DNA from 2 places in the Bacillus sp. z50 genome. Region 2 is predicted to be linked to the other one. Evidence: predicted binding sites of a transcription regulator. Region 2 holds the regulator's gene; the other holds the start of a gene.
The links. The regulator Rex, encoded in region 2, represses fermentation and respiration genes when NADH is low (regulators of the CRP and FNR family bind a similar motif). The targets are predictions, from matches to a motif close to TTGTGAAATATTTCACAA.
Positions count from the first base shown of each region.

Region 1: a site for Rex is predicted at 10,018-10,035, ahead of adhE (bifunctional acetaldehyde-CoA/alcohol dehydrogenase). Genes of this name have one in related genera too.

Region 1 is NZ_JBZFQL010000003.1:534,669-550,216, reverse strand. It holds gene AC4G3N_RS11965 (YutD family protein) at 1-28, opposite strand, end outside; gene AC4G3N_RS11960 (M23 family metallopeptidase) at 271-1,263, shown strand; gene yunB (sporulation protein YunB) at 1,325-2,098, opposite strand; gene AC4G3N_RS11950 (HD-GYP domain-containing protein) at 2,148-3,260, opposite strand; gene AC4G3N_RS11945 (YunC family protein) at 3,441-3,740, opposite strand; gene AC4G3N_RS11940 (bifunctional metallophosphatase/5'-nucleotidase) at 3,805-5,172, opposite strand; gene AC4G3N_RS11935 (sulfite exporter TauE/SafE family protein) at 5,183-6,007, opposite strand; gene AC4G3N_RS11930 (DUF72 domain-containing protein) at 6,258-7,103, opposite strand; gene adhE (bifunctional acetaldehyde-CoA/alcohol dehydrogenase) at 7,243-9,846, opposite strand; gene AC4G3N_RS11920 (c-type cytochrome) at 10,209-10,514, shown strand; gene AC4G3N_RS11915 (mechanosensitive ion channel family protein) at 10,613-11,494, opposite strand; gene sufB (Fe-S cluster assembly protein SufB) at 11,886-13,283, opposite strand; gene sufU (Fe-S cluster assembly sulfur transfer protein SufU) at 13,347-13,781, opposite strand; gene AC4G3N_RS11900 (cysteine desulfurase) at 13,771-15,000, opposite strand; gene sufD (Fe-S cluster assembly protein SufD) at 15,000-15,548, opposite strand, start outside.
Region 2 is NZ_JBZFQL010000008.1:71,417-86,964, forward strand. It holds gene AC4G3N_RS17680 (aspartate/glutamate racemase family protein) at 1-20, opposite strand, end outside; gene AC4G3N_RS17685 (Bcr/CflA family efflux MFS transporter) at 251-1,435, opposite strand; gene AC4G3N_RS17690 (hypothetical protein) at 1,880-2,065, shown strand; gene pth2 (aminoacyl-tRNA hydrolase) at 2,372-2,752, opposite strand; gene AC4G3N_RS17700 (hypothetical protein) at 3,450-4,187, opposite strand; gene AC4G3N_RS17705 (TasA family protein) at 4,309-5,571, opposite strand; gene AC4G3N_RS17710 (signal peptidase I) at 5,619-6,338, opposite strand; gene AC4G3N_RS17715 (hypothetical protein) at 6,357-6,902, opposite strand; gene AC4G3N_RS17720 (glycine zipper family protein) at 7,576-7,917, shown strand; gene groL (chaperonin GroEL) at 8,773-10,407, opposite strand; gene groES (co-chaperone GroES) at 10,465-10,749, opposite strand; gene AC4G3N_RS17735 (CPBP family intramembrane glutamic endopeptidase) at 11,050-11,781, shown strand; gene AC4G3N_RS17740 (YdiK family protein) at 11,778-11,990, shown strand; gene AC4G3N_RS17745 (redox-sensing transcriptional repressor Rex) at 12,027-12,686, opposite strand; gene AC4G3N_RS17750 (ABC-F family ATP-binding cassette domain-containing protein) at 13,326-15,248, shown strand.

The sequences.
Region 1 (15,548 bases), on a different contig from region 2:
CATATTGAGTGTTATTAATGGTAATCATTTGTTCACCTCTTACTCATTTATTCCGTAATTTGTTTCCTTATTATATCATTCCCCACATATAACCATGAAGTTTTTTATTTATGATGTGGATTTCTCTAGCCCTCCATTTTCTTTATCCATGTTTACCTACTGTTATTATAATGAGCTACCTTACAGATTTTACAATCACTTTCCAATTTCCTACTAAAATAATCATCCTCATTTATCGGTATACTAACGAACAGTAAAGGAGTGTTCCAAATGTTCTATCGTATATTGATTCTATTCATTCTGGCAGCTTATATCTCCCCCTGCATACCTGTGCAAGCATCAGCCAGTCAAGATGAGCAGCAACTATTAAAAAAACGGATGGAAATGTACAAACGTGTAGAAGACTCCACCCAACTCCCTTGGTACTATATAGCTGCTTTTGATCAATATGAACGAAGTATCAGATTGGCTCGAAAAGACCTATCGGACCCAAATACACTTGGTATTCTAATTCCAGCAGATAAGTGGACCGGAATCTCAAATCCAAATACCAAAGACACTAACCCTTTAACCATTTCTTTTTTTGGTGGCATGGGGATTGATGGTGATCAAGATGGTAAAGCAGATCCCTTTAATGAATATGATCAATTAGCTGCGATAAATCAATATTTACTATCCTATGGAGTAGATAAAGATAACTTCCGTATCGGTATATGGGAATACTATAAAAGAGATCGAGCAGTAAGTATTATTATGAGCAATGCTCAATTATTTAAAAAACATCAAACCATTGATTTGCAGAAAAAAGCTTTTCCTGTTCCACTTGGCAGCCATTATACATATACAAGCACATGGGGAGTTGCCCGTGGCTGGGGTGGCCGTCGTTCTCATGAAGGTACAGATATTTTTGCAGGCTATGGTGTACCCGTAAGATCCACCTGTTATGGAATTATAGAGCTAAAGGGGTGGAATAAATTTGGCGGGTGGAGAATTGGCATTCGTGATATCAATAACACCTATCATTATTTTGCACATCTAAATGGATTTGCAAAAGGGATTGAGGTTGGTCAATTAGTTGAACCAGGCACTCTCCTTGGAGGTGTTGGCAGCTCTGGATATGGTCCCCCCGGTACATCTGGAAAATTCCCTCCTCATCTTCATTATGGGATGTATAAAGAAAACGGCCGCACTGAATGGTCCTTTAATCCATATCCGTATTTAAAGCTTTGGGAAAGAGCTGAAAAAGCCGCGAAGGCAAAGTAAACTAGAAAGGCTTGGGTCCTGTATAAAACAAGATTCAAGCCTTTTTCTATTGAACAGACCCCTATTTTGCAGGTAGTTGGATAGCAGGGGATCCCCCTGTCCCACTCCCATTGAAATAAGTAGGAACATGACCGGACACGACTCTCATTCCCATTGGAATAGTGGTTTTAATCTTCGTCGGCTTTGAAGCAAATGGGATAATAACCTGGGCATGAACTTCAACCTCTAAATAAACCTTAATCAGGGCGTTATTGATTCCGTATGGCTCCAGGGTCGTTTTGACATCACTTTGTATATCACTGATTGTTTCCATTTCCACCGGGATTTTTGGACCAAGATTACCAAGTAAGGCATTATTCGTTGCTTTCCCGAGCGGAACCCCATGTATAATTCCCTTTGAACCATTTTCCTTCACCCTTACTCGATCCTTCAGATAGTCAAAGGATGATAAATTACCATTTTCTATTTCACTTAATTGATTTTGGATAAGCAAAGAGGTTTCCGAACGGATTCTATTAATAATTTCTGTGTTAAACTGGATTCCATCCACAGCTATATCGTCTCCCTGCTTGGGTATATCTGTAATAATTTTGTCCATATCATTATGTGTGGAAAGAGTTTCTTTAATTGCTTGATTAATAACCAAGCTGGTAAGTTTTTTCGTTTCAGATTCTGCATAACGCATCAATGTAGGTTCAATAGCCGCATTCACGATCCAAAGACTGATTAGGCTCGTTCCCATAAAGAACAAAAATGTTATAATAAGGACATGCTTAACCGGCAAGGGACCCCGCATAATAGATCGTTTCCTTTTAATCCGTTTACGTCTATACATAAAAAATCCCCTCCTTACAAGTATACCTATGCTTGTAAGAAGAGGTTTATTAGCTTAATTTCATTGTATGATTGCTGAAGGTTGTATCACATTTTTTAATGGTTACATCCAGCTGTATTTTCAAATCAACTTCATATCTAAATGGGAGCTGCTCACCATTTCTTTCATACACTTCTATGACAGGGCGATCACTGTAGCCTGCATTCTGCCTAGATACGATTCCTTTTCGTCCATCATTTAATTCAACAGTGATGCCGACTGGATAAATGGCAATCGACCTCTTGAATGCATCCACAATCTCCCGATCAAATTTAGTACCTGTACCTGCATACAACAGTTCCAGAGCTTCACTTGGCAGCATCGCTTCCCGATACACACGTTTAGATGTAACAGCATCAAAAACATCTGCTACAGCAATAATTTTAGCCATGTATAAAATTTCATTGTTTTTTAGTCCTCGAGGATACCCGCTGCCATCAAGCCGTTCATGATGCTGATATGCACAATGAGCCACGAGCAATGAAAGATTGTGGACCTGTCTGAGTATATGGAATCCTTCTTCCGAATGCCGTTTAATAATTTGGAACTCACTTTCCAGAAGTTTTCCTGGTTTAAAGAGGATTTCCTCCGGAACGGCCATTTTCCCCACATCATGCAAGATTGAACCAAGTCCCAATGTTTTTAATACATCTGGCTTTAACTTTAATTCCAGACCGATGGCCAGTGAATATAGTGCCACATTTAAAGAGTGGTTAAAAACATAATTGTCAAATGCATAGATATCAGAAATAATATGAAATAAATCCTGATGGCCTTTTAATTCGGCTGTCAGTTGATCAACCTGCTTTGACATAGTCAATGCAGCCTTTTCTATGACTATACTTTTAGATTGCTTGACTTCATTCTTCATATTATCAAAGGTATCTTTAATTGTTACAATAGCTCCTCTTCGGATTTTATCTGAAATGATATCCTCAGGAATTATATGACTGGTTTCTATATCATCAATATAAACATAAGGAATATTATATTTCTGCAGCCGTTTAATCTGCCAATCTGTAATTTGCACACCTTTATGCAACAGGGTACGCCCCTTGATATCAACGATTGGCTTTCCTAAAACGGCACCCGAAGTTAAATAAGCTGTCTGAACGATTCTCATTTTTATACCTCTGTTTAGGAAAAGATTTAATGTCTATAATTTGACATCTTATCCTATATTATAACAGATTAACCTGAAATTATTTTCATTTTTTGGCATATATTATAAAAATTTGTTTTTTAATTACACTATTTCATTAGTTCCGTTAACAAAAAAAGAGCACCCCCTTTAGGAGTTGCTCTACATAAATTGAATTGCATCTTTTCCAAGCATTCCTGGAACAATCCCTCTTCTTTTGGCCTCTTCCGTTACTGATTCGAGCGGAGCATTCAATAATTCCTCTAGGGTACGTACCCCTACCGCTCTTCCGGCAATAATCCTACGTTCGTTGAGCCTTTCATTCAATAATCCAATATCCAGTGCTCCGCACATAATATATCCCTTCTGTCCGGCAATTGCCAGTAGAGATGTCTTTGGAAGCTGTACACTCACACCCTTATATAATTTACCGTCTATTTCAAAGGGCACAAATTCAATCATGAGCACCACCCCTTATTCCAGTACCATTCATAAAGTATATGGCTGCTCACCCTAAAAAATGCCGTTAAGATGCAAGCTGCGCTAATTTCCAGGCAAGAATATCTCTAAGAAATTCTGGCATCAAATAGGTTTTGTTCTCAACCTCTCTGACTTCCGGAAAAAGATGGCCAAACGTAAACATATCAGGGATGGCCACCCTGTACAGCTCCTGTGTATTAATTTGTTTACCATTATGTAACCAACAGCTCTGATTATCCCTATCTATCAATTGAACACCGTCATAAACAAATGCTCCCATTATTTTCCCCCTAAAGCCAAGACCCTTTACTTGCAGATGAGGCCAGTCGGGATTACGAGTCAAATTTAAAATTTGTATTAATTTTTCTCCTGTAATGGTTAATATACATGGATTAATTGGGTGAGGACAAATTTTGTGGATATCATATTTAGTCACATCTTTAGCATCCAAACCATCCAATAGTAGACCTGAATTTAATAAGGCGATGTCCACTTCACACCATTCCTTCACCCCTTGGCAAAGTAATTTAGAAAGATCTGAATCATGAAACCAGTCAGTTTTTAACGGCTGTTCTAGAGTTAGTATCGTTTCATTGAGAGTTGTCTTTCCGATTTCATACAGTTTATCTGCCATCAACTGATCTGCTACCGTTAATCCATCCGATCGCATATCTACAAGACCGGCCCGTGTAGAAATAAATCCTTCATCTATTGTTACTTCTGCATGACCGACGTACATTCCATATTTACCTGCACAACATAAAAGAGTTTGGTTAATCCTTTTTCCACTATGCAAAATATGATGAGTATGCCCTCCAATAATCAGAGAAATTTCCGGATGTTTGGCTGCGATAACCTCATCACTTGGTAAGCCTAAGTGAGATAATAAAATTATAATATCTGCTTTTCCCTTTAATTCATTTATAATACGTTCGACCTCATAAAATGGATCTGTGATGGACCACCCTAGGAGATGATACAATTCAGTAAATGGAGCTGTTACGCCAAAAAAAGCAATACGCCTTCCTTTAGGCGTTACCCTAATATAATATGGCAAAGCCCAGCTAGGTCTGCTTCCATCAGGTTTATAAAGATTGGCAACGGTAACTGGAAATTCGGCTTCCTCATATAAATGATCCAATTCATCATGGGGTAATGTAATTCCCTCGTTATTGCCAATCGTTGCACCGTTTATGCCCGCTTCATTTAATAATTGAATATTTCCTTTTCCCATTGTACCTTCCGTAAAAGGATGAAATCGGTCAACATGATCACCTATATCGAGCTTAAACACAATATCTCCGGCTTCCTCATATGCCGCCTGCTGATTATTCATATATGTTACAATTTTATTCCAATGCTCAAAATGACTATGTATATCATTTATATGAAACAAATGAATTGTTTCCTTCATATTCCCACCTCTAAATTAACGCTTGTACCCCTTCCCAGATCAATTTTATGCCAACTACTACCAGCATGATTCTGAGTGCGATGACCAAGGTTGTACTTTTCATTTTCGTATTTACAAAGGCACCCAATTTTGCTCCAATATATCCACCCGGTATTAGCGCCAATGCATAAAGCCAATTGACATGGCCCTGAAAAATGTGGCTAATGGATCCAATAATGGAAGAGAAGAATATTAACAACATCGATGTCCCGACAGCGACATGGGGAGGAAAATGGAACGCAATCAACATAACCGGTACCATCAAAGAGCCTCCGCCTATCCCAAATAACGAAGAGAGAAAGCCGACCGCAAAAGAGACCAATATGGCGCTACTTTTTTTGTAACCATATTGATGCTCACGCCCTTCCTTATCTATGTATGTACGTGTAACCATCCCGTTGAAATTCTTCTTTTTTGGCTTCAGTTCATTTCTGACCATAAGGAGAAAGGACATGAAAACCATAAGGATTCCAAACAGGATATTAAAGGCATCCACATTTAAATAGGAATTGGCCCATCCTCCAATCAAACTGCCTGGCGCAATCCCAATCAAAAATAAATATGCACTTTTATAGTCCACAGTCTTCTGCTTTAAATAAGCAAGAGTAGAAGACAGCCCCGTAAAAATCAGGGTAAACAGAGAAGTACCCACTGCCATTTGGGGGCTGAGGGCACCGAGGATTCCACCTGATAAAAATAATAGAATCGGAACGATGATAATACCTCCGCCCAATCCAACAAGGGAACCGAAAAAGCCGGCAGCTAACCCCACAATTATTAATAAAATATAACTCATATAATCCGCCTTCCAATGATTTAGTAATAAAGAGACAAAGCTGCTTGATTATAGCTCATCGGTTGTTTATATCATTAATAACACCTCGACGTTATTGCAGAGAAAAATCGTCCAGGCGTATCTGCCTAATAAATCCTTGCGATGTTCCTTCCAACCGCTGGAGGCTTTTAACTTGATTCAGTCGAAGTTTGAACTCCTACTGATTTATCTCACGACCTAATCGAGGTGGGGAGACTTCTGCTGAATCAAGTTAAAACAAATCCATTTGTCTCGGATTTAAATCTTGATAGCTTATCCCGAGCATTTGTTGAAATTCCTTTGCGTTACCAGCGGCGTCTCCACCGGAATTATTGTTAAATAAGACAATGATATCCCTTGTATCCTTTGCTAACTCCTGGATTCTCATTCTCCATTCAAGCAGTTCTTCTTCATTGTATTTATATAAATATCGAACTTCCCGCCAATTTGCATCATTCGGTTTATTCCAGCCATACACATTTCTTCCATGCATCCGCACAAGTGTAACTTCGGAATCGGTTGCAACTGGTACTGTCGGGATTGAACCCTCGCCTGCTTGCGGTTCATCCACAATTGAATGAATCCACCCTTCTTCTTTCATAAAAGACAAGGTTGCTTCACGATATTTCTCACTAAACCATGATTGATTTCTGAATTCCAAGGCCACCTTACAATCGCCCATCATTTCCTTGCAATACCTTAAATAACTGACGTTTTCTTTTTTACAATCAAACCATGGGGGAAATTGAAACAAAACCAAGGCCAGCTTATTCGCGTTACTGTACGGCTTTAAGGAATCCTTAAAAGCATGGAACATGTCTTTTTTTGATTCAAAAGGGATATCGCCACGCTGATGGCCCGTCATTCCTTGATAGGCTTTAACTATAAATTTAAAAGAATCAGGTGTCTCTTTAACCCATTTCTCAGCGTTCCTAATCGGCTGTACCGCGTAAAAGGAGGCATCAACTTCCACTACCGGAAAATGGCTGCTGTACTCAGCCAGCTTATCTTTAGGCTTAATAGTTGAAGGATAAAGGGTATCATGATCACCCCAACCAGTTACACCAATATAAATCATAAAGGATCTCCTCCTACGTCATATAATAGCATATGAATACAGATCCTTGGTGAATGGTGCTCCTTTGTTATGGAGGACTACATTTAATCCTATATACAAAAAAGACGGCACATTTCATGCCGTCTTTTTTACCAGATTATTAAACTCCTTTGTACGCTTCTCTTAAGATTTCTTCCAGTTCACTGATTAGAGGTAATTTTGGATTGGCAGTTGTACATTGGTCTTCAAATGCACGCTCTGCTAATATTTTTACATTTTCCTCAAATCTTTCTTGAGTTATTCCTTGTCCTTTAATGCTCATATCGATTTCCAATGATTTACCCAGCTCAGTGACAGCCTCTATTAATGACTGAACCCCTTCTTCAGTTGTGCTTGCAGGTAGTCCCAGTATTCTGGCTATTTGAGCATATCGCTCATCCGCACAGTAGTATTCATATTTAGGGAAGAGCGCATGTTTTCTTGGACGAATGGCATTGTAACGAATAACATGCGGCATAAGAATTGCATTAGAGCGGCCATGCGGGATATGGAATTCAGCTCCAATCTTATGTGCTAGGCTGTGATTAATACCCAGGAAGGCATTGGAGAAGGCCATCCCTGCCATACAGGATGCATTATGCATTTTCTCACGAGCTTCCTCATTCGCTCCGTCATGGTACGCTGTTTTTAAATTATTAAAGACTAGTTCAATAGCTTTTAAGGCTAAACCATCTGTATAATCATTTGCCATTACAGACACATAAGCCTCAATGGCATGTGTTAAAACGTCCATCCCTGTATCAGCTGTGATATTTTTAGGAACAGTCATGACAAACTGGGAATCCAGGATTGCTACATCCGGTGTTAAGGCATAGTCAGCCAGCGGATACTTTACATTCGTTTCTTTATCCGTAATAACCGCAAATGGCGTTACTTCAGAACCAGTACCGGAAGTGGTCGGGATGGCAACAAATTGGGCTTTTTCACCTAAGTCAGGATATTTATACGTACGTTTCCTGATATCAATGAATTTTTGTTTAATGTTAAAGAATGATGTTTCCGGTTGTTCATAGAATAACCACATGCCCTTCGCTGCATCCAGCGCAGAACCACCGCCCAGAGCGACAATTACATCCGGCTCAAAGCTATGCATTAATTTAGCACCCTTGAATACTGTTTCATCAGATGGATCCGGTTCAACATCCGCAAACATTTCGATTGCTTCAATCCCTTTATTTTTCCATAAATATTCTTTAACAATATCAACATAACCAAGGCTTACCATGCCTGGATCCGTTACAATAAAGGCACGTTTGATTCTTCTCATTTTTGCTAGATACTGTGTGGAATACTTCTCAAAATAAATTTTTGGCGGCAATTTAAACCATTGCATATTATTACGACGCTGTGTCATCATCTTCACGTTAATCAAGTGAGTAGCTGATACATTTTCAGAAACTGAGTTATTTCCATAAGAGCCACAACCAAGTGTTAAAGATGGAATGAAGGCATTATAGATGTCACCAATTCCTCCTTGAGCAGATGGGGAATTTACAATAATACGACATGCTTTCATTTTTATTCCGTATTCCCGTTGGATTTGTTCATTGGTGCTATGAATAACGGCCGAGTGTCCAAGACCACCTAAGTTCAGCATATCCATACATGCACCAAAGCCCTCTTCCGTAGATTTAACACGGATACACGCCAATACCGGACTTAATTTTTCACGAGATAAAGGATATTGTGGACCTGCACCATCAATTTCGGCAATTATTATTTTGGTATGCTCAGGTACTTTAATTCCAGCCATTTCAGCTATCTCATTAGCAGATTTTCCAACAATATGAGCATTAACGGCACATGATTGTTCATCAATAACAAGACGTTCAAGTTTCTTTAATTCTTTATCATTTACAAAATAGCAGTTATTTTTTATAAACTCTTGTTTAACTTCTTCATAGATCTGATCATCTACAATAATAGCTTGCTCAGAGGCACAGATCATGCCGTTATCAAAAGACTTCGATAAAATAACATCATTGACTGCACGTTTTACTTTAGCTGACTTTTCAATATAACAAGGTACGTTACCAGGACCTACACCGAGTGCCGGCTTACCTGTAGAATAAGCTGATTTAACCATTCCTGCTCCGCCTGTCGCAAGCACTAATGCGATATCTTTATGATTCATTAATTGCTTTGTAGCTTCAATGGATGGGTGCTCAATCCATTGAATACATCCTTTAGGAGCACCTGCAGCTACGGCAGCATCATGCAGGACTTGCGCCGCCTTCTTGGAGCATTCTTGTGCTGATGGATGGAAAGCAAATATAATTGGGTTACGTGTCTTAATAGATATTAAAGCTTTAAACATAGTAGTCGAAGTAGGATTCGTAACTGGTGTGACACCTGCAACAATTCCGACAGGCTCTGCAATCTCCATGACACCTGTTTGTTGATCTTCACGAATGACACCAACCGTTTTATCGTATTTAATACTGTGCCAAATATATTCCGTTGCAAACATGTTTTTAGTACATTTATCTTCGTAAATCCCTCTGCCAGTCTCTTCCACCGCCATTTTAGCTAAAAGCATGTGTTGATCAAGACCGGCAATTGCCATTTGATGAACAATCTCATCGATTTTTTCTTGATCAAATGTCTCAAATGTACGCAGGGCCGATTTTCCATTTTCGATTAACTCTTCAATCATCTCAGATACCTTAAGGACTTCTTCTATTTTTTCTTCTTTAACAGCCATTTCAATTTCCTCCTTATAGAAAACCTAGTATTGGTCGTAAATAGTCCCACAGGGATAAAATGCGTCCCTATTAGTGAAAAAAATTACTGAACATCCTATCTGACAATTTAATTTTATCAGATTATTTAAAATCAGTCTGTAAACAATTTGTGAACACCTTCACCTTACAGATTGTGAAATACTTCACATACTTATTATATGCCTGCTTTATGTATTTGTCTAACTGTAGTCATTATTTTTTGAATTTAAGTCCTTTGTCATAGATCCACTTCTATCGGATTGACAGAGAAGTCTTTATATTGACAAAATAATAAACTCAAGTAAAGTAATTCTTAAATAGAACTGAAGGGAGAATGATTCCTATGTACAATAAAGCCCTCTTACTGGCAGGCTTAGTTTTTTCTTTAACTGCATGCTCTTCTGGTAATGAAGAAGAATCGCAAAAACCACTAACAGAAGAAGAAAAAATATATGCCAATAACTGTGCTTCCTGCCATGGCAATGCTTTAGAAGGCTATGCCGGACCAAAGCTTGAGGATATCGGAAATAGTATGAGTAAGGACGAAATCCTGGATATAATCAATAACGGTGCGAAAGGAATGCCTGCAGGAATAATCAAAGGCGAGGATGCAGAGAAAGTTGCTGCATGGCTTGCTGAGAAAAAGTAGAATAGAGATTTAAAGAGAGATATGGAATCAATGGTTTATGGTTTAATGAAAATTAAACAGCACTAAGAAATGCCGTTACCACTACGTAACGGCATTTCTTAGTGTTCTATATAATCCTTTTGTCTATCTTGTACGGCAAATTGTTGCGATGCTAAACCAATACGATTTTCATACATTTTCTGCGCCATAACTTTCTTAGCCATTTGAGCTGCTTCCATATAGTACTCATCGCTTACTGTAGCTTTGATTGAAAATCGTAAGCCATACGGACTGCTATCTAATGAAGATAAGCCATGAACTTGATAGGGTTCGAGATATTCTCCTTTTAAATCAGTTTTGAGATAATGGATTTGCTTTTGGTTGAGTTCATCACATACCTCAGCAAGTAACTCTTCTATTTTTGCAGGATTCTCTTGGAAACTAACAATTACGCTCTCAAAAATTCTTCTCCTTTCAACATTTCCGTTTTCTACTTTGCGAATTTCACCATTTGGAACTGTCATTAGTTTTCCGTTAAGTAATCGGATTTTCACCACTCTAAATCCCATATCCTCTACTGTCCCACCATCTATTTCCCCATTTACGTGGACAAAATCCCCTCGCTGAAATTGTTTTTCGAATATCATAAAAAACCCTGCCAGAAGATCAGTCATAATTTTTTGGGCACCCAGTCCAACTACAATTCCTACCACTCCGCCGGCAACCAGTATATTTTTGATATCCACGAAGGGTTTAATCATGGCAAGAATAATAATAAAGAAACCCAAATAATTAGACGTGTTGCGTACTACAGATTCAATTGTTTGTTCCTTTTTCTCAATCAAAAAATTTGTATGCTTAAAGAACTTGTGAAGAATAAACCTGACGAGATAAATCAAAGCATAGGTGATGATAAAAGTGTATAGGATTGTTAATCCATAACTTTTGAGTTGAGGCCAATCAATGCTGATATAACTTTGTAACCTGTTAATAAAGTCCATATCTATCCTCCCTAATTATAAAAACAATATAAGGATTACTAAATACTACTAAATATTCTGTTATTATCCAAGTGTTATTGTTTAATAAAATCTATTAGACCTATTTAAATAAAATAGAGGCAGATGCTATGGAGTCTAAATTATATGGTTCATGGCTAATATAAGTTGCATTGCTTATTCTTCCTTCGGTAAAGATGGGGCATAGCCGCGTCATAGGTGGCTTCCTCCACCTTTCACACATCCTGCACCTTTACCCCGGTATAGGTGGAGGTGGGGCATAGCTACGCCATAGGTAGGGTATAGGTGATTCCCCTTCAACTTTGGAGACGATAAAAAAAGAATCCGAAAATAAATTCGGATTCTTAATATAGTGGAAAGAGTTGTCTCAGTATTAACCGATAGAACCTTCCATCTCAAATTTAATTAATCTGTTCATTTCAACTGCATATTCCATTGGAAGTTCTTTTGTGAACGGTTCAATGAATCCCATAACGATCATTTCTGTTGCTTCCTGTTCTGAGATACCGCGGCTCATTAAATAGAAGAGCTGCTCTTCAGATACTTTGGAAACTTTCGCTTCATGCTCAAGTGAGATATTATCATTGTGGATTTCATTGTATGGAATCGTATCAGAAGTTGATTGATTATCCATAATGAGTGTATCACACTCGATATTAGAGCGTGCTCCATCAGCCCTTTTACCAAAGTGCACAACCCCACGATAGCTCACTTTACCGCCATGCTGAGAAATTGACTTAGATACAATCGTAGAAGATGTATTTGGAGCTAAGTGAATCATTTTAGCACCTGCATCCTGGTGTTGACCTTTACCTGCAATAGCAATGGAAAGCGTCATACCACGGGCACCCTCACCGCGTAAAATACAAGCTGGATATTTCATGGTAAGCTTGGAGCCGATGTTTCCATCTACCCATTCCATTGTACCGTGAGCATCTACTACTGTACGTTTAGTAACAAGGTTATATACATTGTTTGCCCAGTTTTGGATTGTTGTGTAACGGCAATAAGCATTTTCTTTAACAATGATTTCAACAACAGCACTGTGAAGTGAATTTGTTGTATAAACAGGAGCCGTACAGCCTTCTACATAATGTACGGACGCATCTTTATCAACGATGATTAAAGTACGCTCAAACTGACCCATGTTTTCAGAGTTAATACGGAAATATGCTTGCAATGGTGTATCTACTTTAATACCTGGTGGGACATAGATAAATGATCCACCGGACCAAACTGCAGAGTTCAATGCAGCAAATTTATTATCAGATGGCGGAATTACTTTAGCAAAGTGTTCACGGAAAAGATCTTCATTTTCACGTAAAGCGGAATCTGTATCTTTGAATACGATTCCCATTGCTTCCAGGTCTTCCTTCATATTATGGTACACAACCTCGGATTCATATTGAGCTGATACACCGGCTAGGTATTTTTGTTCAGCTTCAGGAATACCAAGTTTATCGAATGTACGTTTAATTTCCTCAGGAACTTCATCCCATGATTTCTCGGACTTCTCAGATGGTTTTACATAATACGTAATCTCATCAAAGTTTAAATCTGAAAGATTGCCTCCCCATTGTGGCATTGGCATGTTATAAAAATGTTCAAGAGACTTCAAGCGGAAGTCAAGCATCCATTGTGGTTCGTTCTTCATACGAGAGATTTCTTCAACAATCCCTTTAGTTAAACCGCGTTTAGAACGAAAGATGGAAACGTCCTTATCATGAAAGCCATATTTATAATCACCGATATCAGGCATTTTTTTAGCCATCGATCGCTTCCTCCTTCTTACTTAGTTCTAGCTGTTTTTCACTCTCAGCTAAAACATGTCATTTTAGTTTTCGTTAAGCCCTTTTTCCATAGCTTTCCAAGCAAGTGTCGCACACTTAATACGTGCTGGAAATTTACTCACACCTTGAAGGGCCTCTATATCACCAAGATCAAGATCGCCTTCGTCATATTCCTTGCCCTGTATCATGTTCGAAAATATACCAGCAAGCTTTAATGCTTCCTCACTGCTTTTGCCTTTGACGATTTGAGTCATCATGGAAGCTGATGACATAGAGATGGAACAACCTTCTCCATCAAACTTTGCATCTTGCACAATACCATCCTCTACTTTAAGTGTAAGATGAATACGATCTCCACAAGTAGGGTTATTCATATCTATCACAAGACTGCCGTCTTCCAGGCTTCCTTTATTTCGTGGATTTTTATAGTGATCCATGATCACTTGCCTGTAAAGGGTATCTAAATTATTAGAAGCCATTACTGAAATACTCCTTTGTTTTAACGAGTCCTTCGACTAAACGGTCGATATCTTGTTCTGTATTATATACATAAAAACTTGCTCTCGCCGTAGACGAAGCTTTTAACCATTTCATAAGCGGTTGTGCACAGTGATGCCCGGCACGAATAGCTATTCCATCTGCATCCAGAACGGTAGCGACATCATGCGGATGAACATCCTCAAGGTTAAAAGTTACTACACCAGCTCTTGATTCCGGATTTTTAGGTCCATAGATTTGGAGCCCCTCTATACTTGATAATTTATCAAGTGCATAAGCAGCAAGCTTATGCTCATGCGCCTCTACATTATCAAGACCAATCTCATTCAAGAAATCAATTGCAGCTCCAAGTCCAATGGCACCTGCAATGATTGGAGTACCGCCTTCAAATTTCCAAGGCAGCTCTTTCCATGTAGAATCCTGCAATCCCACAAAATCAATCATCTCTCCGCCAAATTCGATTGGTTCCATATTCTCGAGGTATTCCTTTTTCCCGTACATGACACCAATGCCAGTTGGTCCACACATTTTATGTGCAGAAAAGGCAAAGAAATCACAGTCAAGATCCTGAACATCCACTTTCAAATGCGGAGTGCTTTGCGCACCATCTACAACCATTACTGCTCCATTTTCATGGGCAATTTTCGCAATTTCTTTAACCGGATTGATGACACCAAGCACATTCGATACGTGCATAACTGAAACGATTTTCGTGTTTGAAGTAATCACTTCTTTGACTGTTTCAAGTGAAATAGTACCGTCTTCTTCAAGCGGGATATATTTCAATGTCGCACCGGTTGCTTTAGCTACTTGCTGCCATGGAATGATATTACTATGATGTTCCATCATACTGATAACAATTTCATCACCAGCTTTTAGGTTAGCTTTCCCGTAGCTGGCAGCAATTGTATTAATCGAAGTCGTTGTCCCTCTTGTAAAGACAACTTCTTCGATGGATTTCGCATTAATGAACTTTCTTACCTTTTCACGTGCTCCCTCATAAGCATCCGTGGCCATCGTTCCAAGTGTGTGAACACCACGGTGTACATTAGAGTTATACCGCTTGTAATACTCATCAATAGTCTGAATAACGGATGCTGGCTTCTGCGAAGTTGCGGCACTGTCCAGATATACTAATGAATGACCATTGACTTTCTCATTTAAAATTGGGAAAAGTTCTTTAATATTCGTTGGAATCATTATTTAACTTTCCTTTCAATTACCTCAGTCAACTGCTTTTTAACAGCTTCAACAGGTAATTGATTTACTACTGGGGCAAGGAACCCATGGATAATTAAACGTTCTGCTTCTGTTTTACTGATCCCTCTGCTCATTAAATAATAAAGCTGAATTGGATCCACACGGCCTACAGAAGCTGCGTGTCCAGCTGTTACATCATCTTCATCAATTAACAGAATAGGGTTTGCATCCCCACGTGCTTTCGGACTAAGCATTAATACTCTGGATTCCTGTACAGCATCAGCTTTAGTGGCACCATGTTCAATCTTACCGATACCATTAAAAATGGAGGATGCTTCATCCTTCATAACACCGTGCTTCAGGATATATCCATTTGAGTTTTTACCAAAATGAACAACTTTAGTTGTAAAGTTTTGAGTTTGTTTACCAGTACCAACCACTACTGTTTTAGTATCACCATATGAACCATTACCATGTAGGTTTGTAATATTCTCTGAAATAGTATTACCATCGTTCATTAAGCCCAATGCCCATTCCACTCGTCCATC
Region 2 (15,548 bases):
CCAATATATCCATAATGCATTCAATCTTCTCCCCTTTCTTATCAGAATTAGTCTTTTACAGAAATATGGATTTATGCAAAAAAGACAGCAGAAGAAGCCCGGAAATTTTCACCTTGACCCAATTTAAATTATCCAAAGACTAAGAACAGCGGAAAATAAATTAGGTTTTTGAGATGGGCAATAATCCAAATAAAAAAAAGTTGCCGACAAGACATCATCCTGTGGCAACTCTTTTATTAAAATCAAGCCTTTAATCCGTAATAATTTTTTTTTGCAAACAATAGATCCATAATAACAAGGATAAAACGAGGAAAATCAGCATTGTCATGCTCAAGCCATTAATATAATCTCCCCACTGGAGTGACCCAACCATCATCCCTACACTGCCGATCACTGTAAAGCCAAAGTTCATTAGACTTGAAGCTGCTCCGACATTTGACTTTTGCATAGATAATAGCGTATTTGACACCATCGGTCTGAGATATGTCGTGATAACCGTGAAGGGCACATAGCATACAAGAAATACAAATGGGCTGATGGAACCTACTAAGAAGAGCAGGCAGATAGATATTGTGACAATTACAAAGGCGATATTGATCGATTTTTTTATCGAACCGCCACCAACACGCATATAAAGAAATGGTCCAATCAAACCTATACAAGCTGCACCGGCAAAGTAAAGGCTGAAGGCAGATTCCGAGATGCCAAATCCATCTATATAAATGTATGAAGCGAGTGTTAGATATGCCATAAACGGTGCCATTAAGAGAGCAACAACAAGCAATAGGCTGGTAAACTTCTTATCCTTCACAATACTTGTAAGCCCTAAGATAGATTTAAATGTACTGCCAGATACTCGCTTTTCCTGCGGCAAAGTTTCTTCTAAAAGAAATCCTCCTATAAGTGATACTAGGAATAGAACAGCTAGAGCAACAAATGTCATCTTCCAGCTGAAAAAGGCTAAAATAACCGCGCCCAAAATAGGCGCTAGCATTGGAGCAAGCAGAACGATCGCCTGCGTGATTGACAAAACATTAGACATCTCTTTTCCTTCGAAGCTGTCTTTAATCAAAGCTGTAGAGATGGCAACCATCCCTCCTGCACCAAATGCCTGAATTGCCCGGGCTGCAATCAAGATCCAAATCGACGGTGAAATTGCACAGATGATACTAAAGGTCAGTGCCACAAGGATACTGCCCAACAGGACTGGCTTTCGTCCGTACTTATCACTCATCGGGCCAAGAATGAGGATACCAATTGCCATAAAAATAAAGAATATCGTCATTGTATAGCTTGTAACTGACGAGGTTGTTTGATAATAGTTTGTCATTTCAGGCAACGAAGGCATATATAAGTCTGTTGCCAGAGGAGGCGTCATCGATAATAGCGCGATGAAAGCAATAAGCCCGCCCTTTTTTAAATATTTTTGTTCCATTGACATCTTCCTATCTTCCTAATGATTACATGGATTATTAAGATTAAATGAAAAAATAATTCAATAACCGCCGTCGTTAGTTTGTTAACGAAAATAATCCACATTATCTTAGGGTAACAGGAAACTGCTGAGCTGGGCGATATGTAAAATATAGAAATATTGAGGAGTAACCCAGAGGACTGTTTCAACTTAATAGGTAATACAACTTGAACCTAATAGTCATCTCTAAATAAAGGAGGACTCTAGTCGAAAATACTTTTATCATAACTATTAAAGATTGCTTGTACTGCATCCTTTTTTATAATTAAAAATTCAAAAAACAACCACAACTCTGGAAAATAACAAAGACTTTTCGCATCCTAACAAGGCTGTTAGATATAAAAAATCGATAAAAATTTGGTGTATACTCCGTTATAGTTAATTAATAGTTTATGAGGTGTTACCATGAATACAATCAAAATTGACAATAAAACTAAATCACAACTTAACATAGAATATATGAACGCTGTATACGCTGTTAGCAGTGCTAAGCATCCAGCTGAATATCTATACAAAGTTACTCAATATAAGAAAGCAAAGCATTATAAACAACTATTAGAAGGCCATTTAAACCAACATCAATGTTCTTAATATTTTTAATATACGTAATGTATATAAAGAAAAAGAAGCGTACCTAGTGTATTGGATCCGTAAGTTAGGACTGCATCGCTACACTAGGAGCGCTTTTTTTATATCATCCTATTCTACTATTTAACGAACGTCGGATTCTAAACATCATAATGGCCGCCCTAAGAATGAAATTGTGTAAAATCTTTAATGAAGTGCGCGAAAAGTACCTTCTATTGAGGTTTCGCTATATTTGAGGTACAACATCTTTAACGGTGATTTTCAGTATTGTATGGGATTACGTTAGCAAAAACTATATCATTACAAGATTTATAATAATTTTAAATGACCAGTTACGTCATCCACTTTCCCTCTCTCGCCAAGTATAGCAAGACACGTACCTGTTTTAACACCGTTGAACATGGTCAATCCGTTATCGGTGATAAGTCTTACAGGTAATTCTTTTTCTTTCGCAAGGTGATAAATCGAATATAATTCATCCAAACTTTCTACATAAACAGTCACTTTTACAAATGTTTCATTAAACCATTTGTTTAAAATTTGTTTGTGATTTTCAGTTCCATTATATTCAATCCACTTCACAACCCCTAAAGAAGCATGACTTCCTTGGGCTACATATTTCCCTTTTGTCATTTGTAAATCTTTTCTCATCACAATAACCATCTTTGTTGTACTTGACTTCTTTTCCAAGTTGATAGCTCCTTTTCGCAAAGAATATGTTGAAATTGTTTACTCAACTCCATTTTATTTTTTCATATGCCTATTGGTGCCTATGTGGAGAAAATTCAATGATTAATAGTTTGTGGTAAGGTCTTGGTCAATTCACCCTTTTAAAAAAGGGACTAATATTCATTGTTAGTTTTCTAAGCTATCGCTAATGCTGTTTGCTATAATGCAGTTTAACTTATGTATTTTCAAATGGTGTATGTACATCCTTTTTTCACCATTAAAAACAAAAAAAAGAAGCATCCCGCAAGTTTTTCAACTTGTAGGATACTTCTTTTAATGGAAGAGGCAGATTACATCATGCCGCCCATATGGTTACAAAGTGTAATATATTTTCCTATATTGGAATGGAACTGCGTCAAATCGACGTTTTACTCGCTATATGTGTAATATCTTTATCTTGAATTTACTGCGATTTATTAGGTTTCGTTAGCAAAATGTTAGCACTTGGTTAGCAGCTAAATATATACGGTTTCACCTTTCCTAAAAGCGATGCAATTCAATATGCATCGCTTTTAACGTTACACGATCGATATGCGGTGAATTAGCAGCTAAAATCCAGGGGCTGGAGCAGTAGCTAAAACTGTGTCCCAACCAATAGTAATTTACAAAAAAAAACCGACACTCAAAAATATGAATGCCGGTTTCTGTTACATTATTCTCAGTTCTGATCTGCAATTTCAAAAGTCTCTTCTGAATCATCAGGAACTTCAGATGGTTGAACAGTAGAAGGTATGTTGTCTAATTCACCATCTGCTTCATTGTTTATTTCTTCATCTGAATCTCCAATTACATCTTTATCTAAATTTTCTTCTTCATTTGGTCCAAGTGCAGGTGTTGAATCTGAAGCATCATTCGATATTTCTGTGTCTTCTAATTCTTCCATATCAGCAATGTTCATTTCTGATTGTGCTGATGTTCCGATTATATCATTATTTTTAATTGTATTTTCTCCACTATAAGTTCCCCATGCACTTTCAAAATAGTATTTCCCTGTTGTACCAGGGTAAAAAGTAAACGTCATTACTTCTCCTGGCGCTAACTGAGTACTATATAATGGTAAAAAACCTTCCGGCCCAGATATTCTAAAATACCCTGTACTAGCCGAACCGTTTGCCTTCACAGTAACCTTATAACCTTCTCCCTCTGCCTTTTGGGTAAGGATATATTCGCCATTTTCCATGGCTATTGTGGCAGCTCCGTCTTGAATATTTACGGTAATATCATACTTGGCTGATTCTATACTTTGTATAGAAGTGGTAACATTGTCTGCAAACCAAGCCCATGTTGTACCCATTAAACAGGTTATGCATATAATTATTCCCAACAAGGAGGGCATAAGCATTTTAACCAAATTATTACTCTCTATTATGTATTTAAGTTTATATAATAATTTCAATTTTCTCGCCCCCTTAAATTGTGCTATAAATGAGCAATCAAAAGGCACTACGCTAACAGGGATGAAATGCCCTTTGATTGCTGCCCACAATGTGGGCAGGCTTAATTATACTAATAAATGTTTATTCAACTATTTTACCATTTGCACCATAGTAAACTGTCGAGTTAGAGTTATATCCATAGCGAATTGGAGACTTCGTAACTCCAGTAACTTCAAATGTATTATTATTATTGTATATATCTAATTTCAGACGTCCATCAACCTGATCTTTGTCATAAGCAGCGGTAGCACCTGAATAAAGCTTGCCGCCAAAATCAGCAGATGAGTAATTATGTACCCAGAACGCACGAGTGTTACCCTTTAATGTACTATTAGTAATCTTAACATTATTCATGGCAGGGCCGCTGTTGAATACTCTAACTCCACAATAGTCAGAATCAAATACACAGTTGTTTGCATTCATGGTAACTTCACCCCAGTTATTGAGATGAACTGCAAAGTTCATATCTGTTCCAGAAACGCTAACTGTTACACCTTCCATATTCAGTACGCCGCCATCTGTAACATTAATAGCAGTTGCAGCACCATTCCATCCCATGTTGACACCTGTGTGAGTCAGTTTTACAGTCCCATTAAGAAGTGTCAGCTCTCCACCATTTACGTCAAGCATAAAGTTATGTGTCGCGGTATTTGTATTTTCAGCAGTAAGAGTCTTTCCGTTCAGATCAATAGTTACAGCTTTTCCATTTTCGATAACTACTTTCTGTTCGTTGCTTAAAACAATGTCATTCGCCAGAGTAACACTTTCGCCAGCACTTAATGCAGCCACTAATTCATTAGCTGTGGCAACTGAATATACTGTATCCTGTGTGGCAACTACTGTAATTCCAATACCATCAATTGATTTACCCTGATATTCATTACCAGCAGTTGTTTTCATAGTACCGCTTATAGTAATTTTTTCAGAATCACCCTTAGCTAATTTGTATTCCTCATTAATGTTTGCACCTTCAATTGTCCAATCAATGGCTTTGTTAAGTTCTGCATCACCATTGATGCCAGTAATGATAACTTTATACTTAAGAGGTAAGTTACCTTTATTCTTTACAGTTACCGTTTCTAAATTGTATGTAGCCCCTGGTTCCCAAAGGATTTCATCCTTTGCTCCATCAGGAGTATTCCAGTTAAGAGTCTTACCTTCAACAGACGCCTCTTCGTTTGCATCTAAAAGCGCAATGTCTAGAGTCCCTGCTTGAATTTTGTTGACACCTGTGCTTGCTGTATCCGTAAACCAAGCAAATGTTGCACCGGCTAACATTGTTACGCTCGCACATGTTGACACTATGCTCGTAACTAATGCTCTTTTAGTTGATCCTTTTTTCATATCCTATCTCCTCCTAAAACATTTTTGGTATCGGTCGAGAGATTCCCCTATTCACCGTTACCTTGTGTATATGTAGCAGCATCATTGCTGTTTACACCATTGTTAGTCGTTCCAAGCTGTTCTTTCAATTTCAATAGCTCTTCCATCATCTTTTGAGATTCAGCTCGTTCTTTTGCAATTTCGTCTCTCTCTGCTTGCAGCTCGGCTTTTTGTTCGGATTTGTACTTTCTAAATAGCCGAATACTATCCATTAAATGAATGACAATCAACAACATAAATGGAATGAAAATACAACAAATATAACCTGGTGTAGTCTTTAAAAACTGGAAGAATGTCCCCACTTTTGGAATATGAGTTTCGTATTTACCTAACACATACTCGTATGTAACTACTGTTTCATCGTCTGTATTTGTCGTTGTTCCGTATGTAATAAATCCGGGGTTTCCATTCGCACCCGTCGTTAAACTTCTGATTTTATGAGTAACTGTTTCTCCATAATTGTCAGTACCTGTGGAAGTATAGGCAATAATATCTCCTTCCTTCAAGGTGGACGGATCTGTTTCTTTTACAAGAACTAAATCCCCTGCATTAAAATCTGTCTTACTCATGGAATCAGATAAGACAATAAAGGGTTTATACCCAAAAAGATTTCGTTCCGGCTGATCAAAGGTCGTTACAGAGATGATTGTAAACACCATCATCCCTATACTTGCTACCATAAGGAACCACGTCATGATGGCTTTCATGATATGTAACGCTTTTTTCATTTCCTTGTTGTTTCCTCCTTAGTCAAATTCTCTATCTGGATTATTTTTCGTTTGTACTGCATCTGCACAAAGGGTAAAGGTTAATGTTGCATCTTGCGTACTACGGCTTTCTTTTGGATAATGGAACTCAATTTCCAATTCTTTTTTTTCTTTTAAACGTAATGGATCATTAGCTGAAGATACCATCTGTCTTGTAAGTTCACTTGGTTTACCAAAAAATAAAACTTGTTCATCATCACGAATGGTCACTTCAATCACATCAGCAAGTCCACCTGTAATGTCGTCAAAATATATCTTGTAATAAGCTTCACATGTGCTGTTGTTTTGAATATAGAATTCCTTTGCAACGGTCATACCTGGCTTAAAAAGATACTCATGTTCCTCAATAACTGGTTTACCATCATTTAGATCAATATCTATTTTCCCGACACTAAAAATATTGTTATTTACCCACACCATCGACCATATAAGAGCAAAGGTGGTAATACAAAGGCAAATAGAAAGTATGAAAATTGCAGCAACACTTGTTTTCAACTTTTTGCCTGTCTGTTGATTATTTTGCATATGGCTCGCTCTCCTATTTTTTGTGTTTTTTCGGAAGGAGTTTTAATATCAGCAGTGAACCTGTTATAAAACTAAGCGCTAATGCTACATTTGAATAATCTAGCTTACCAGGTGCACGAACTAAATTAGCTTTTTCATCTACCCACCATCTGAAATCAGCTTTCAATTCCGTACTGTCCATATACTCATTCCCAACCGAAGTATCAAGATAGGTGGAAATTTCGTAATACAATTCTTCCGTTTTTGCAGTATCTGATTTTTCCAACGTATATGTTTCTAATTCACCCATATCTCTCATTAATCCGTCATAGAGAACATCTCCACTATTAAGAAGAACAACTTTTAGCTTCAATACTTCTAATAATTTTTCTGGTTTGTTATGTATATCTACCAAAAATTTTATTGTACCGGAGTTTTTATATGACACCTTAAGACAGAAATTCTTTACTTCTAAATCACCAGGCAACATATTGGTTACCTTAAAAGGCTCATTGTCTATGAACTGTCCTTTATGGAGTGAAATAACGGTTGATGTAGGTTTACTACTATCACTGTCGCTATCGCTATCGTTAGAACCATTGTTAGAGCTATCGTTAGAGCTATCGTTAGAGCTATCGTTAGAGCTATCGTTAGAGCTATCGTTAGAGCCACCGTTAGTGCCACCGTTAGTGCCATCGTTAGTGCCACCGTTAGTGCCACCGTTGGAGCCATCGTTGGAGCCACCGTTAGTGCCATCGTTGGAGCCACCGTTAGTGCCACCGTTGGAGCCATCGTTGGAGCCATCGTTGGAGCCATCGTTGGAGCCATCGTTGGAGCCACCGTTAGTGCCATTACTTTCTATAGTAATATGGTCTTCGTTCGAAGAGTTGCTATTATCTGTTCCAGTATTATTTTCCGTATTCTCTGTTTGATTGTTTGTATTACCGCCATCTTCAGGGATAATATAATTTTCAGGCACACTGACAGATGTCGATTCTTTCGATGCAAAATGCTTATATATCCCTATTCCTATTAGAGCAACAAGGCTTATGCATAGTAGGATCAATAAGATGGTAATTATCTTTTTGTATTTTTTATCACGTTCCACTCTACCTTCCTCCTTGTTCCTTTTTTCATTAGAAATAAAAAATGCATTCCACTTTTAAAGGAATACACATTAAAATGACAGTTATTTCTTTTTCCAAAAGAGTACCCTTTAATTTTGTACAGTCCATTTTTCAATTAATTTACCAAGTATTTAATGCTAGCTCGTATGTTACTTGCTATCTCCATAAAAAGCCTATTTTTTATATATTATTAATTGTAAAAGATTTATATTTTCTCCAATATATATTCCTCTCGGAAAAATCTATCTTTTCAGGAGTTTCTTTATCTTTTATTATTATATCAACATAATTTTTTATAGCAATAAAATTTTTAAAAACCAAACTTAACATTTTTGTATGAATTTTTTATCTCCTGTTAATCTTTAAAATATACGATTCCCTTTAACCTTCTCATCATCCACACCTCCAAAAAAAGGTGATTTCTCTTCTGTTATTTACTATATTAAAAAAGTTTTAGAGATCTATATTCTTAAGTCTTCCAAACTTTTAACAAGCAATATAAAAAACAACTATACAAATGTTAGTTGGTTTCTTTTAAATATATATCGAGATAGCGTTATTTTAATTCCAAGACAGTTATATATGGAAAAACATAGGTACTGGTGGTGTAATTCCTAAAAGAAGAATTCATTTTTACCAAACTATTTAAAGAAATAAAAAGAGGCTTCTCATAAATTAATGAGAAGCCTCTAATCGGGCGAGAAATGTTAGCATCTCTCTTATCCCCTATTCAAAATCCTTATATATCAAGGGTTTGGGGCTGATTACATCATGCCGCCCATTCCGCCCATACCACCCATGTCAGGCATTCCGCCGCCTGCACCAGCTGGCTCTGGCTTGTCAGCAACAACTGCTTCAGTTGTTAAGAACATAGCTGCAACAGAAGCTGCGTTTTGAAGTGCAGAACGAGTTACTTTAGTAGGATCCACGATACCGGATTCGATCATGTTTACCCATTGGCCATTAGCTGCATTGAAGCCAATGCCGATTTCTTCTTTTTTAAGACGTTCTACAACTACAGAACCTTCAAGGCCTGCGTTGTGAGCGATTTGGCGAACTGGCTCTTCAAGAGCACGAAGTACGATGTTAACACCAGTTTGTGCATCGCCTTCAAGTTCCACAGCAGCCACTTTATTGTACACACTTACAAGTGCAGTACCACCACCGGCTACGATACCTTCTTCAACAGCAGCACGAGTGGAGTTTAGAGCATCTTCAATGCGAAGTTTGCGCTCTTTCAATTCTGTTTCAGTTGCTGCACCTACTTTGATAACGGCTACGCCGCCAGCAAGTTTAGCAAGACGCTCTTGTAATTTTTCTTTATCAAATTCAGAAGTAGTTTCTTCTAATTGGGAACGAATTTGATTGATACGTGCACCGATTTCGCTAGTTTCTCCAGCACCTTCAACGATTGTAGTTGTTTCTTTTGTAACAACAACTTTCGCAGCGCGTCCAAGAGAAGTTAATGTAGCAGATTTAAGGTCACGGCCTAGTTCTTCAGTGATTACTTCACCGCCAGTTAATGCAGCGATGTCTTCAAGCATAGCTTTACGACGGTCACCGAATCCAGGAGCTTTAACAGCTACTGCATTGAATGTTCCGCGAAGTTTGTTCACAACTAGAGTTGCTTGTGCTTCACCTTCAACATCCTCAGCAATTAGCAATAAAGGTTTACCTTGTTGAACAACTTGTTCAAGGACAGGAAGTACTTCCTGGATGTTAGAGATTTTCTTATCTGTGATCAAGATGTATGGATTTTCTAGTACAGCTTCCATTTTATCGGAATCTGTTACCATGTATGGAGAAGAATATCCACGGTCGAATTGCATACCTTCTACTACATCTAGTTCAGTTGTAAATCCTTTGGATTCTTCGATTGTGATAACTCCGTCGTTACCAACGCGTTCCATTGCTTCAGCAATTAGAGCGCCAACTTCTTCGTCAGCAGAAGAAATCGCAGCAACTTGTGCAATGGATTCTTTGCCTTCGATTGGTTTGGAGATTGCTTGTAATTCTTCAATTGCAACAGAAACAGCTTTTTCAATCCCTTTACGAACGCCCATTGGGTTAGCGCCAGCTGTTACGTTTTTCAATCCTTCACGAATCATAGCTTGGGCAAGAACTGTTGCAGTAGTTGTACCGTCACCAGCAATTTCATTTGTTTTGCTTGCTACTTCTGCAACCAATTTAGCACCCATGTTTTCAAACGCGTCTTCAAGCTCGATTTCTTTTGCGATTGTTACACCATCATTTGTGATAAGTGGGGAACCGAATTTCTTTTCAAGAACAACGTTACGTCCTTTTGGTCCAAGTGTAACTTTTACTGTATCAGCTAATGCATCTACCCCACGTAACATAGCGCGGCGAGCTTCTTCACTAAATTTAATATCTTTTGCCATACGTAAATTACCTCCTCGATTTTTTTGTTATGTCTTATTTTTTAATCGACATTTTCGTTAAGCAATAACGGCCAAAATGTCGCTTTCACGTAAAATTAAGTATTCTTTACCTTCGTATTTAATTTCTGTACCTGAATATTTAGAGAAGATAATATGATCGCCTTCAGATACTTCCAATCCTACTCGCTCACCATTCTCAAGGACACGGCCTGTTCCTACCGCTACAATTTTGCCTTCAGATGGTTTTTCTTTGGCAGTGTCTGGTAACACGATGCCGCTTGCAGTTTTTTCCTCTTGTGCGACAAGTTCAATCACAACGCGATCTCCTAGTGGCTTTAACAAGTAAAACTACCTCCTTAAAGTTATCTCCATTTTTATTAGCACTCATCATCGTTGAGTGCTAACACAATTTATAGTTTAAATAAAGAACCAATGATTTGCAAGTAATATTAGTTAAAATTTTTAAATTTTATCACCATTTATTTATCTTACCCAAATAAGGTCTAAATATCCTTTTTATTTCAGTTTGGTAGATGAAGAGAAGGAAAATGTTTCGCAATTGTAACTATGAGGTAAAAACGGTTAAAATTAAAGATATACGCAATCTAATATCTATATAAAAGATTAAGGGAGTTTTTCTATTTGAAAAAATATTACTGGTCAATTCTCATTACCTATATTGCCATGCAATTTTCTTCTATTCTTGGTATCCCAATTATGCTGGTTTTCTTATCGAACACGAATATCCCCGCGGAACGGATAGAAGTATTGGCTGCAGGGTATTGGATTGTTATAAGCTTTATTCTGGCTTCTATCATTACTCTAGTCCTACTGAGATATGAAAAAAATAATAGAAGCTTAGGCGATCAGGCAAGTGTGGGAGCTTCGATCGGCTGGGCAATTGGCGGAGTATTTCTTGCTTTGTTTTCACAATCTATAGCTGGTAATATCGAACGAATTATTGGTATTCCTACCGGGTCTGAAAATACACAGAATATACTCGGTCTCATTGAGGCAGTACCGCTTGTTATGGTAGTCAGTTCTGTACTTGGGCCATTTTTAGAAGAGATTGTCTTTAGGAAAATTATCTTTGGCACATTACACAAGCGATTGAATTTCTTCCTGAGCGCGTTAATCAGTTCACTGATCTTTGCCGTTGCTCACATGGAATTTGTACATATCCTGCTTTATACAGCAATGGGATTCACATTTGCTTATTTATATGTTAAAACAAAGAGAATCCTTGTTCCTATTTTTGCCCACATTACTATGAATACATTAGTTGTAATCGTACAATCACTTTACAAAGATGATATATTAAAAAATATGGAAGAGCTTAATAAAGTTCAAAGCTTTATCGGAGGTTTGTTATGAGACGTTCACCGTTGTATATGGCAACGACTTACTTAATTTTAGGTGCTATTTTTATATTTTTTGCTGTTCAAAATGTATCACGCAGCGGTTGGGATTTCTTTACCTATTTCCTGATCATACTGGCTACACTTGATGTTGGTTCAGGAATCCGCTTGGTGATGATTCATAAGCAAATAAAGAAAATGAAAAGTGAAAAACCAAAAGAATAACAAAAAAAATCTCGGAGGGAAAACCTTCGAGATTTTTTATTCTGTATCTTCCGTATTTCCGGATGGATAATGTTTAAGAAAATATACTAATGATTGCAATTCGACTGCAAGGTCAATATGATGGACACGAATGCTGTCTGGCACATTCAGACGTGCCGGCGTAAAGTTTAAAATAGCCTTAATGTTCGCAGCCACTAAACGATCTGTAATAGATTGGGCAACCTGTGATGGAACTGTTAAAATAGCTACACTAATATCTTGCTTTTCAAGTTTTTTCTCCAGTTCATCCATATGATAGAGCGGAACATCCCCTATAAGGGTTCCTACTTTATCAGGAGAAACATCAAACGCCATTTCAATCTTTGTATTATTATTTTTCATAAAATTATAATTTAAGAAAGCTGTACCTAGATTCCCGACTCCAATTAGAGCTACCTTTGTAATCTCATCTTGATCGAGAGTTTTTCTAAAGAAGGATAATAGATAATTAACATTGTAACCATACCCTTTTTTACCTAAAGCACCAAAGTACGAGAAATCTCTTCGTATAGTAGCTGAATCTACTTTAACAGCTTCACTTAGTTCTGCGGAAGAAACTCGTAGTTTTCCTGACGCGTGTAGATTTTGTATAAAACGATAATATAATGGAAGTCGTTTGGCTGTAGCCTGCGGTATTTTAGTATTTTCCTGCAAAATTAATTCCCTTCTCCCTATTCTTTCTTGTCAATCGTTACTCCATATATCAAAACTGCCTTTGATAATCCCGACTGGTTTTACCCCCCGGTTTTCCAATGAAAATAGTTTCCTTCAATAACCATTGATTTTTCGATTGCTTTGCACATAACATATAAGGTTAATCAAGTATTGCTGAAACAGCTGTTATTTCTTACTTTCGTTTTTAAGATTATACGAATAATTAATCTATTCATATTTTCAGCCTTTTTCCATATAAAATCAATATCTAATCCTTGGAGTGCCCGGGTATCACATAGAAATTATATCAGAAGTTTTCTTCACTACCATAATTCTAACTATCTTAGCTATGTATAATACGCCGCTTTTTTATCAATGATTCGTTACTTTTATATTCGAGCAAAATACTAGGACTAGCGGTTCTGATTGTTTCCAGGTTACCTCCGCGATACCAATCATATGGGATCTTTCCTGATTAATAAAGCACGTAAATTCACTGAAAGTTTATTCTCCTATTCCTATTCTATAATATTTCTATCATTTTTGGTAATTTTTGTGTGAGTATTCACAAATTTTCTATTAAGTTGCGGTGCTTATCAAGAGTAGGCTACACTTAAGGTATGTACTTCTTGAGGTGAGAATATGATTATTTTACAAGTTAATAATGTATCCAAATATTATGGAGCTGAAGCAATTTTATCTACTATTAAGCTCGAAGTTCAAACGAAAGACCGTATAGCACTTGTTGGCAGAAACGGTGCAGGAAAATCCACCCTGCTTAAGATCATTGCAGGTCACCTTTCACATGACAGTGGGGAGATCTATAAGCCAAAAGATGTTTCGATTGGATATTTGGCTCAAAATACCGGTCTCCAATCAGACCGCTCTATTTGGGATGAAATGATCTCTGTTTTTGAAGGCTTACAAAAACAAGAAGATGAATTGAGATTATTGGAAAAATCTATGGCTGATCCTTCTGTCTACAATGATGAACAAAAATATAACCGGGTATTAAAAGATTACGATCGTCTCCAGGAGCAATTTAAAAATTCTGGCGGTTACCAAATGGAAGCAGATGTACGTTCTGTCTTACACGGTCTGCGTTTCTCGGATTATGATTATACTACATCTATTAATTCCTTAAGCGGCGGCCAAAAAACCAGGCTTGCACTAGGTAAATTATTATTAACGAAACCTGATTTACTGATTCTAGACGAGCCGACCAACCATCTTGATATCGATACATTAAGCTGGCTCGAAGGCTATCTTCAATCTTACCCTGGCGCTATCCTAATTGTTTCCCATGATCGTTATTTCCTTGATAAGGTTGTCCATCAAGTAATGGAGCTTTCCCGAACATCAATTAAGAAATATACAGGGAATTACAGCAGATACTTAGAGCAAAAGGCAGAGGAATACGAACGTAATGCAAAGCTTTATGAAAAACAGCAGGATGAGATTGCAAAATTAAAAGATTTTGTCCAAAGAAACATGGCCAGAGCATCTACAACTAAACGAGCCCAGAGCCGGCAAAAGGCCCTGCAGCGTATGGAAGTAATGGATCGGCCCTTGGGCGATGAAAAATCAGCTAATTTTACCTTTGAGATTGAAAAGCAAAGTGGTAATGAAGTTCTTCAGGCAAATGATTTGTCTATTGGATATGAAGCATCTGTTGCCAGCCACTTGAACTTTAGAATCACTAGAGGAGAAAGCATTGCACTGATTGGTCCTAATGGGGTAGGGAAATCTACTTTATTAAAAACATTGATTAACAGAATTCCGGCTTTGCATGGAGATTTTCAGCTCGGTGCCAATGTGACACTCGGATATTATGATCAAGAGCAGGCTAATCTATCGTCCAACAAAACTGTGCTAAATGAGTTATGGGATGACTTCCCTAACCAACCTGAAAAGGATATCCGATCCATATTAGGAAACTTTCTATTCAGCGGAGACGATGTAATGAAAACTGTCTCTACCTTGAGCGGTGGTGAAAAAGCACGGCTGGCTCTTTCAAAATTAATGATGCAAAAAGCCAACCTTTTAATTTTAGATGAGCCGACCAACCACTTGGATTTGGACAGTAAATTAGTGCTTGAAAATGCACTGGTTGATTATTCAGGCACTCTCCTCTTTGTATCCCATGACCGTTACTTTATCAATCGAATTGCCGATAAAGTATTGGAAATGAAAGCAGATGGTACAATTGAATACTTGGGAGATTATGACTACTATATTCAGAAAAAACAAGAACAAGCGGAACTCGCTGAACTGGAAAAACCAGCGGATTCTATCTCCAACAATCGCCCTGTTTCAGATAAAACTACTTATCAGGAGGACAAGGAGCTTAAAAAGAAAGAGCGCCAACGCCAAAGACGTATCGCAGAAATTGAAACTACCATTGAAGAACTTGATACACGGATATCCGATTTAAATACACAATTATGTGATCCGGAAATCTATCAGGACCATGAGAAATCATTGGAAATCCAGACAACTCTTACAGCAACTGAAGAAGAATTGGAAGCATTAATGGAAGAGTGGACTTCTCTACAAGACGAATAAATCAAGATAAAAAACCAAGTTAGGGATGGCTTGGTTTTTATCAACATTTTTATCCACATTAAAAAAGTTATAAAATAAGGTTTATTTTGATTTTTCCACATTATCCACAGATTTCAAATCTTTTATCCACAGAATCTGTTGATAACACGTAGTTATCCACAATTATTCGAGTGCTTTTACTTTTCAATCAATTTTTTTACCAATAAAATAAGGCTGGGACAAAAGGTTTCCAGCAACTAAAAAAGCCGAACTATTATAAAGTGCAGTTTAAGCATTATTAATAATAGTTCGGCTTTTTCT